Regions from separate parts of the Streptomyces sp. NPDC092370 genome, predicted to be linked through region 1. Evidence: riboswitches for the same ligand, from Rfam matches in the RefSeq annotation. Region 1 holds a riboswitch; the other holds the start of a gene.
The links. Region 1 has a riboswitch for cyclic di-AMP ahead of ACIQHQ_RS06960 (LysM peptidoglycan-binding domain-containing M23 family metallopeptidase). Riboswitches for the same ligand answer to the same signal wherever they lie in the genome.
Positions count from the first base shown of each region.

Region 2: linked by a shared signal. The riboswitch ahead of ACIQHQ_RS24250 (transglycosylase SLT domain-containing protein) and the one ahead of ACIQHQ_RS06960 (LysM peptidoglycan-binding domain-containing M23 family metallopeptidase) in region 1 are both predicted to bind cyclic di-AMP.

Region 1 covers NZ_JBIVQO010000002.1:73,609-77,811, reverse strand. Annotated here, with positions in the region: gene ACIQHQ_RS06965 (alpha-galactosidase) at 1-1,514, shown strand, start outside; cyclic di-AMP (ydaO/yuaA leader) riboswitch at 1,823-1,984, shown strand; gene ACIQHQ_RS06960 (LysM peptidoglycan-binding domain-containing M23 family metallopeptidase) at 1,989-2,918, shown strand; gene ACIQHQ_RS06955 (DUF6250 domain-containing protein) at 3,121-3,837, shown strand; gene ACIQHQ_RS06950 (SGNH/GDSL hydrolase family protein) at 3,983-4,203, shown strand, end outside.
Region 2 covers NZ_JBIVQO010000008.1:157,810-162,012, forward strand. Annotated here, with positions in the region: gene ACIQHQ_RS24240 (GNAT family N-acetyltransferase) at 1-550, opposite strand, end outside; gene ACIQHQ_RS24245 (HAD family hydrolase) at 737-1,585, shown strand; gene ACIQHQ_RS24250 (transglycosylase SLT domain-containing protein) at 1,549-2,328, opposite strand; cyclic di-AMP (ydaO/yuaA leader) riboswitch at 2,334-2,509, opposite strand; gene ACIQHQ_RS24255 (polyprenyl synthetase family protein) at 3,012-4,022, shown strand.

The sequences.
Region 1 (4,203 bases):
GCAGCCGCCGCGGCCACACCTCCCACCAGCACCTGCCCTGGGTCGCCCTCGACACCGACGCCACCGAGGAGCACGGCGAGGTCTACGGCTGCGCCCTCGGCTGGTCCGGCTCCTGGCGCATCACCGTGGCCCAGCTCCCCGACGCCCGCGTGCAGATCACCGGCGGGGCCGGCCACGACGACTCCGGCCTGCTGATGCTCGGCACGGGGGAGTCGTACACGACCCCTGTCTTCGCCGGGCTCTGGAGCGACGGTGGCTTCGGCGGGGCGAGCCGCGCCTGGCACGCCTATCAGCGGGCGCATGTGATCCCGGACGCCGAGCAGGACCGGCCGGTGCTGTTCAATTCCTGGGAGGCCACCGAGTTCGACATCTCCGAGGAGCAGCAGCGGGCGCTCGCCGAGCGGGCCGCCGCCCTGGGCGTCGAGCTGTTCGTGGTCGACGACGGCTGGTTCGGGGCGCGCACCAGCGACCGGGCCGGGCTCGGCGACTGGACCCCCAACCCCGACCGCTTCCCGGGCGGGCTGAAGCCGCTCGCCGACCACGTGCACGGCCTCGGCATGCGGTTCGGCATCTGGGTCGAGCCCGAGATGGTCAACCCGGACAGCGAGCTGTACCGGGCGCACCCCGAGTGGGTGCAGTACCAACCAGGACGGAAGCGGACGGAGTTCCGCAATCAGCTCGTCCTCAATCTGGCTCGCGAGGACGTCCGGGAGTACCTGTGGGAGCAGCTCGACGGGCTCCTCTCCGGCGCGCCGGTCGACTACGTGAAGTGGGACTTCAACCGCTGCTTCACCGACGCAGGGTGGCCGGGCGACCCCTACCCGCAGCGGCTGTGGGTCGACCACGTGCACGGCCTGTACGCCCTGCTGGACCGGCTGCGGGCCGCCCACCCCGGCGTGGCCTTCGAGTCCTGCTCTGGCGGCGGTGGCCGGATCGACCTCGGCGTGCTGAGCCGTACGGACCAGGTGTGGACCTCCGACAACACCGACCCCCTCGACCGGCTCGCCATCCAGCACGGCTTCAGTCAGCTCCATCCGGCCCGGGTCATGGCCGCCTGGGTCACCGACAGTCCGAACGCCATGCTCAACCACCGGGCCAGTTCCCTGCGGTTCCGGTTCGTCAGCGCCATGGCCGGGGTGCTCGGGGTCGGCGGCGACCTCACGAAGTGGACACCGGAGGAGCTCGCCGAGGCGGGGCGGTGGGTGGGGCTCTACAAGGAGATCCGGCCCGTGGTGCAGCGCGGCGACCTGTACCGGCTGCGGCCCCCGGAGGGCGGGCTGAGCGCCGTGCAGTACGTCCTCGGTGAGGAGACCGTCGTCCTCGCCTGGCTCCAGGCGCAGCACTACGGTGAGCCGGTACCGGCGCTGCGGCTGCGTGGCCTCGACCCGACAGCAGTGTACGAATGCCTCGAAACGGGCGAAGTTTACCGAGGGGCCGTACTGCTGCATCACGGACTGCGGGTCGGCCTGAGCGGAGATTTCGACGCCACTGTCGTCCGCCTTGAGCGCAAGTAGACGTTCTGTCCGGATAGAGAGTTCCGTCCGCTAAGGGGTAACGTGCCCCGATCGTAAAGGGGATGAGGTCGGGGTGCGTGACCATCGTCATATTCGTGACGATGTGTTGTCGCCATGTTCACGTAATTCCCACAACAGCAAGGGCCATTGAGGAAAGCGGGAGATCGGTAATCCACGCTCGGTGACGGCACTTGCGTCAGCGCGTCGAGACAAACACCGTCACGGGCAACCGCAAGCTTGTCCCATTGCGTCTTGGTCGCTTACGTTCCACACCCATCCGGACGGACGCCTAATCCTGCCGCCGCCCGGAGCCCCACACACTGACCCGACGTACGGCAGGAGCGGGGGACCCACAGGTAAGACGCCTGTTCCGGTTCCCGGAACGGCTTGGGGTTAAGTCGCACCTCGGCGCGACCGGGCATCTCCAGCCCGCACCCGACAGCTCACCTCGCAGGCGACGGAGAGGAATTCGTCATGCCCGCGAAGGGTAAGCACCGCCGTCCCAAGACCCAGCGTTTCACCCGCTCCATCGCCGTCGCCGGAACGGGCGGGGCCGCTCTCGCCCTGCCGCTCATGGGGGCCGCCGGCGCCCACGCCGCCACCCCGCAGTCGGCTCCGGAAAAGGCCGTCCAGTCGGCTCCGGCCGCCGACAAGAAGGCCGCCGAAAAGGCCACCGGTGCCCGCACGTACACCGTGAGGGCCGGCGACTACCTCGCGAAGATCGCCGACGATCAGAACGTCAGCGGCGGCTGGAAGAAGCTCTACGCGGACAACCGTGACGCCGTCGGCTCCGACCCGTCGCTGATCCACCCGGGCCTGAAGCTGTCGATCGGCAAGAAGGCGGCGAGTGCGCCGAAGGTCTCGGCCCCGTCCGCGCCGAAGGCCTCGGCCCCCAAGCCGTCCGCCGCCGAGTCGGCCCCGAAGGCGGAGACCGCCGCGAAGCCGGCCGCCGCCAAGCCCGCCGCCGCCAAGCCCGCCGCCGAGAGCAACTCCAGTGGCTTCACCCTCCCGGTGGCCGGTGCCACCGTCAGCACCCCGTACCGCATGTCCGGCAGCATGTGGTCCAGCGGCTACCACACCGGTGTCGACTTCGTCGTCCCGACCGGCACCTCCCTCAAGGCCGTCGGCGCGGGCACCGTCGTCTCCGCCGGCTGGGGCGGCGCCTACGGCAACCAGGTCGTCATCAAGCTCGCCGACGGCTACTACGCCCAGTACGCCCACCTGTCCCAGCTCTCCGTCTCGGCCGGCCAGACCGTGACCGCCGGGCAGCAGGTCGGCCTGTCGGGCGCCACCGGCAACGTGACCGGACCGCACCTGCACTTCGAGATCCGCACCACGCCGGACTACGGCTCGGACGTGGACCCGGTCGCCTTCCTGCGCTCGCACGGCGTCTCCGTCGGCTGACCGGCCGCACGACCACCTGCCTGACACGCGACCGAAGGCCGGACCCCGATCCCCGGGTCCGGCCTTCGGCGTATGCGCTCGCCGACCACCCCCGAGGGGCGACAAGGGATCGACAGGCGACGGGAGTTGGGGCAGAGTGATCCCGTCCGGTGTGCAAGCGCTTTCCCCGGTCTTCCCGGTGGATCCCCAGGAGCTGTGTCCCGTGTCGACCACCCGCAGAGCGTTCGGAGCCCTGGCCGCCGGAGCCGCCCTGGCGGCCCTCGCCCCGACGGCCGGCGCGCGGGCCGCGTCCCGTCGTCGCCGCCTCGTCGCCCGCGACGACTTCTGTCACGGTCTCGGGCAGTGGGTGACCGAACTCCAGGACGGCGGCACCGTCTTCGCCTCCCGCGGCACCCTGGAGATCGACGTGCCGAGCGGCGCGACTGTGTGGTTCAGACAGCGGCTCGAAGGGCCGTACGTGCTCGAATACACCGCGACCCCGGTCTCCGCGGGCGGGGTGAACGACCGGGTCTCGGACCTCAACAACTTCTGGAACGCGACCGACGTCCGCTCCCCGGACGATCTCTTCGCGACACCGCGCGCCGGGGCTCTCGACGAGTACGACCACCTGACGACGTACTACGCGGGCTACGGCGCCAACCACAACACCACGACCCGGCTGCGCCGTTACGTCGGTCAACCCGGTGTCCGCCCCCTGGTCTTCGACTACACGGAGCCGCTGCTGGTGCCGGGCGAGCCGAACCGGGTCCGGATCGTCTCCGATGGCTCCACGGTCCAATGGTGGAACAACGGACGACCCGTCTTCGGTTACACCGACCCGCAGCCGTACACGAGCGGGCACTTCGCCTTCCGGACCGTCTGGAGCCATTTCCGTATCAGCGGATTCCGGGTCTGGCGGCTCACCCCGAAACATCCCTGACAAGCAGTGTATTCCGGAGTTGGCGAACCCTTGAGGAGTGGCTTATCTCACCGCCAGTCAACTCTTTCCTACGGTCGCGTAGGTCACATTCGAAGGTGAATCATGGACTGCTGTGGCAGACGATTCGAAGAGTGACAGCAGAGCAGTGATCGGGTCGTACGTAGCGGTGGGGGACAGCTTCACCGAGGGCGTGGGTGATCCCGGCCCCGACGGGGCGTTCGTCGGCTGGGCCGATCGGTTCGCCGTCCTGCTCGCCGACCGCAGGCCCGAAGGCGACTTCCAGTACACCAATCTCGCCGTACGCGGAAAGCTCCTCGACCAGATCGTGGCGGACCAGGTTCCGCGGGCCATCGCCATGGCCCCGGA
Region 2 (4,203 bases), on a different contig from region 1:
TGCGCAGCGCGGCAGGGTCGCGTTCGTCGAACACGAACCGCAGCTCACCGGCCTGTCGGCCCAGCTTGCGCTCCTTGGCCAGCGTGGTCTTCAGGAACTTCGGCGACTGCGCGCGCAGCACCGACTCGTACGTCTCGTAGCCCTTCTCCACGTCGATGACGTAGGTGGCGTGCTCCGCGGCCGCGTACCGGACGAACAGCCGCTGTTCGGCCTCCAGATTGTCGAAGGCGAAGCTCGACACCGAACAGGCCCTCAGCAGTTCGCCCGTCTCCAGGTTCAGCCCCGGCCGCAGAATCGCGCCCTGCGCGTCCGAGACGCCGAGACCGATCGCCCGGCCCTGCCCCAACGGGCCCCGCTCATAGGGCAGGAAGCCGGCCGGCTCCGGCCCCTCGTACACCACGGCGACCCGGGCCCGCGGCCTGACCCGGCCGACGGCTTCGGTGAACTCCGGTTCCATGAAGGGGTTGCGCGGTGCCTCGGAGACCGCGCGCAGCGCACGCCAGCGCTCCCTCTCCCCTTCATCGAGCTCCCCGGGCCCAGCCACGCGAATGCGCCCACTGCTCAACCTGACCCCCCGATCAAGTCCCCCCTGGACACATGGAAGGTACCGCTCGATGCGGCCTCTCCGGTAGGTAGCGGAGCATGTTGTTGCCAACCGGTGCAGAGGCCTTCAACCGGGCAATCGGCGTCCGTCGGGCGATGAAACGAGGGGGCGCGTTGTCCGTATTCTCTGATCATGGCCGCACCCCTCGCACATTCACTCATCGCCACCGATCTGGACGGGACGCTGCTGCGCGGCGACGACACCCTCTCCGACCGGTCCCTCGCCGTGCTCGCGCGGGTGGCGGACGCCGGTGCCCAGCACCTCGTGGTGACGGGCCGGCCGGCGCCGAGAGTGCGGCCGCTCCTGGACGACCTCGGATGCAGGGGACTCGCGGTGTGCGGGCAGGGCGCGCAGGTGTACGACGCCGGCGCGGACCGGCTGCTGTGGTCCATCACCCTGGACCGGGAACTGGCCGAGACCGCCCTCGGCAAGATCGAGGCGGAGGTGGGGCAGGTGTACGCGGCGGTCGACCAGGACGGGGTCGACGGGCTCACGCTGATCGAGCCGGGTTATCTCATGCCGCACCCGACCCTGCCCGCGGTACGGGTCGACCGGCGCGACGACCTGTGGGGTGAGCCCATCAGCAAGGTGTTGCTGCGCCATCCGCACCTGTCGGACGACGAACTGGCGGCGACGGCCCGCTCGGTGATCGGCTCACTGGCGACGGTGACGATGTCGGGGCCCGGCACGGTGGAACTCCAGCCGTGCGGGATCACCAAGGCGACGGGCCTGGCGCTGGCCGCCGAGCATCTGGGGCTGCGGCCGGCGGACACCATCGCCTTCGGCGACATGCCCAACGACATCCCGATGTTCGACTGGGCCGGCCACGGTGTCGCGATGGCCAACGCCCATCCCGAACTCAAGGCCGTGGCCGACGAGGTCACCCTGTCGAACGAGGACGACGGCGTCGCCGTCGTCCTCGAGCGACTGCTGGGCGGGACCGCTCAGTACGGGCCGTTGACGTTGTCGATCGAGCCGTAGCGGTCGGCCGCGTAGTTGCAGGCCGCGGTGATGTTGGCGACCGGGTCGAACGGGTCGAAGGGGGTGCCGGGGACGTGGTACGCGGCGAAGGTCGGGTCGATGACCTGGAGCAGACCCTTGGACGGGGTGCCCGCGGCGGCGTTCGAGTCCCAGTTGTTGATCGCCAGCGGGTTGCCCGACGACTCGCGCATGATGTTGCGGTGGATGCCGTCGTAGGACCCGGGGATCCCCTTCTGCGCCATGATGTCCAGCGCTTCGCGGATCCAGCCGTCGAGGTTGTTCGCGTAGGTCTTCGCGGACGCCTGGGTGGCCTGGGCGACGCCCGTGGCGGGCTTCGCGGCCGGCTTGGCCGGGGCGGACGACGGGGTCGCGGTCTTCTTCGCGGCGTGCGCCTTGGTGGTCTTCACCTTCAGCTTCAGACCCGGGTGGATCAGCTTCGGGTTGTCGCCGACGGCGGCGCGGTTGTCCTTGTAGAGCTGTTTCCAGCCGCCCGAGACGTCGTACGTGTCCGCGATGCGGGCGAGCGAGTCGCCCTTGGTCACGGTGTACGTGAGGGACTTGGCGGGCTGGACCGCCCGCGGCACGGACTGTACGGCGGCGGGTGTGCTCTGGGGCTCGGCGGCGCTCGCGTGTGTGGCGCCGAGGAGCGGGAGGGTGAGTGCGGCTCCGCCGGTGCCGGCGGCGATGAAGCCTCGGGTCAGCGGGTTGATTCTGGGGCGACGGTGCTTGCCTCGTCCGGGCATGGCGATATTCCTCTCCGGCGCCTGCGAGGTGAGCTGTCGGGTTCGGGCCGGGAGGTGCCCGGCCGCGTACGGCGCTGTGTGCCGTGCGCGGCTTCACCCCGAGCCGTGCCGCTGTGCGGACCGGCGACTTACCTGGGTCCCCCGCTCCTGCCCTGCGTGAGTGAGTCGGTTCCTGTGGGGAGTCCGGGCGGCGGCAGGATTAGGCGTCCGCCGGACAGGCCGGGAACGTATGCGAGAGCACATGTCGGGAACAAGCGCCTTGGTCACATATCACGCGGATGACCTTGGTCGGGGGTGTTTGGGCCGCTTGATCCTTTGCGGGAGCCAAGGGTCAACTGGCTTTCGGGGGAAGGGGGTACGGGTCGGTGCGAGGGCGGGAGAGAAAAGCGGAAGAAGTGATTCAACTCACTGATCACAAGTCGGCGGGGCGATTTCCACCAAGGGGAATTCACTTACCTAAAGCGGCAAATCGTGCATACTTCGGTACCCCTGGGTAAGTCGATAAATATCTGTTCTTATGGGTTGATCGAAAACATAGCGGGCGTGATCGGATACCACCCGGCCTGTAACCATGGGCGCTGGCGGTGATCGAAACGTGACCGGATACGCTGACTCGAGTGAGGACAGCGACCTATCGACAAACCGCGTAATCACCGGCAGACACAGCAGACAGGAGACCCCTCGTGACCGACGTCGGGCCGTTCGGGCTGAGCGTGCGGGACCAGGCTCTGGAAGCCGATGTCCAGGCCGGACTGACGGCTGTCGAGGAAGGCTTGCTCGAGGCCACCAAGAGTGAGGTGCCCTTCATCACGGAGGCCGCCCAGCACCTGGTGCGGGCCGGCGGCAAGCGGTTCCGTCCGCTGCTCGTGATGCTCTCCGCCCAGTTCGGTGACCGGCACGCACCCGGGATCGTGCCGTCGGCCGTCGTCGTGGAGCTGACCCACCTGGCCACGCTGTACCACGACGACGTCATGGACGAGGCCGCCGTGCGCCGGGGCGTCGCGAGCGCCAACACCCGCTGGGGCAACTCCGTCGCGGTCCTCACCGGCGACTTCCTCTTCGCCCGCGCCTCGCACATCCTGGCCGACCTCGGCCCGGAGGCCGTGCGGGTGCAGGCCGAGGCGTTCGAGCGCCTGGTGACCGGCCAGATCCTGGAGACGGCCGGACCGCAGGACGGCCGCGACCCCATCGAGCACTACCTGGACGTCCTGGGCGGCAAGACCGGCTCGCTGGTCGCCGTCTCGTGCCGCTTCGGCGCGATGATGTCCGGCGCCGACGAGACGGTCGTGCACGTGCTGACCCAGTACGGCGAGCGGCTCGGCGTCGCCTTCCAGCTCGCGGACGACGTCCTGGACATCGCCTCCGACTCCCACGAGTCCGGCAAGACCCCCGGCACCGACCTGCGCGAGGGCATCCCCACCCTGCCGGTGCTGCGGCTGCGCGAGCGGGCGGCCCGCCTCGGACTCGCCGAGGACATCGCCCTGTGTGAGCTGCTGGACTCCGACCTCACCGACGACGAACGGCACGCCGAGGCCCTGCGCCTGCTGCGGGCCCACCCGGCGCTGGAGCAGGCCCGGCGGGACACCGTGCGCTACGCCCAGGACGCCCGTTCGGCGCTGGCGCCCCTGAAGGAGTGCGCAGCGAAGACGGCGCTCCTGGAGCTGTGCGACGCGGTGGTGCACCGGGCCGGCTAGGGCCTCCTCTTCTCCCCGACCCCTACGGGTCGGGGGAGAAGACACCCGCCCGTGTCATACCCGAGCAGTACACGGAGTTGAGTCCGGGGTCTGACGTATCTCCCTGGCCGATTTGGTCAGATGGACACCACGGAAAACACCACTCCTCACCTGTTCGGGTGAGAATGGCGGCTCAGGGACG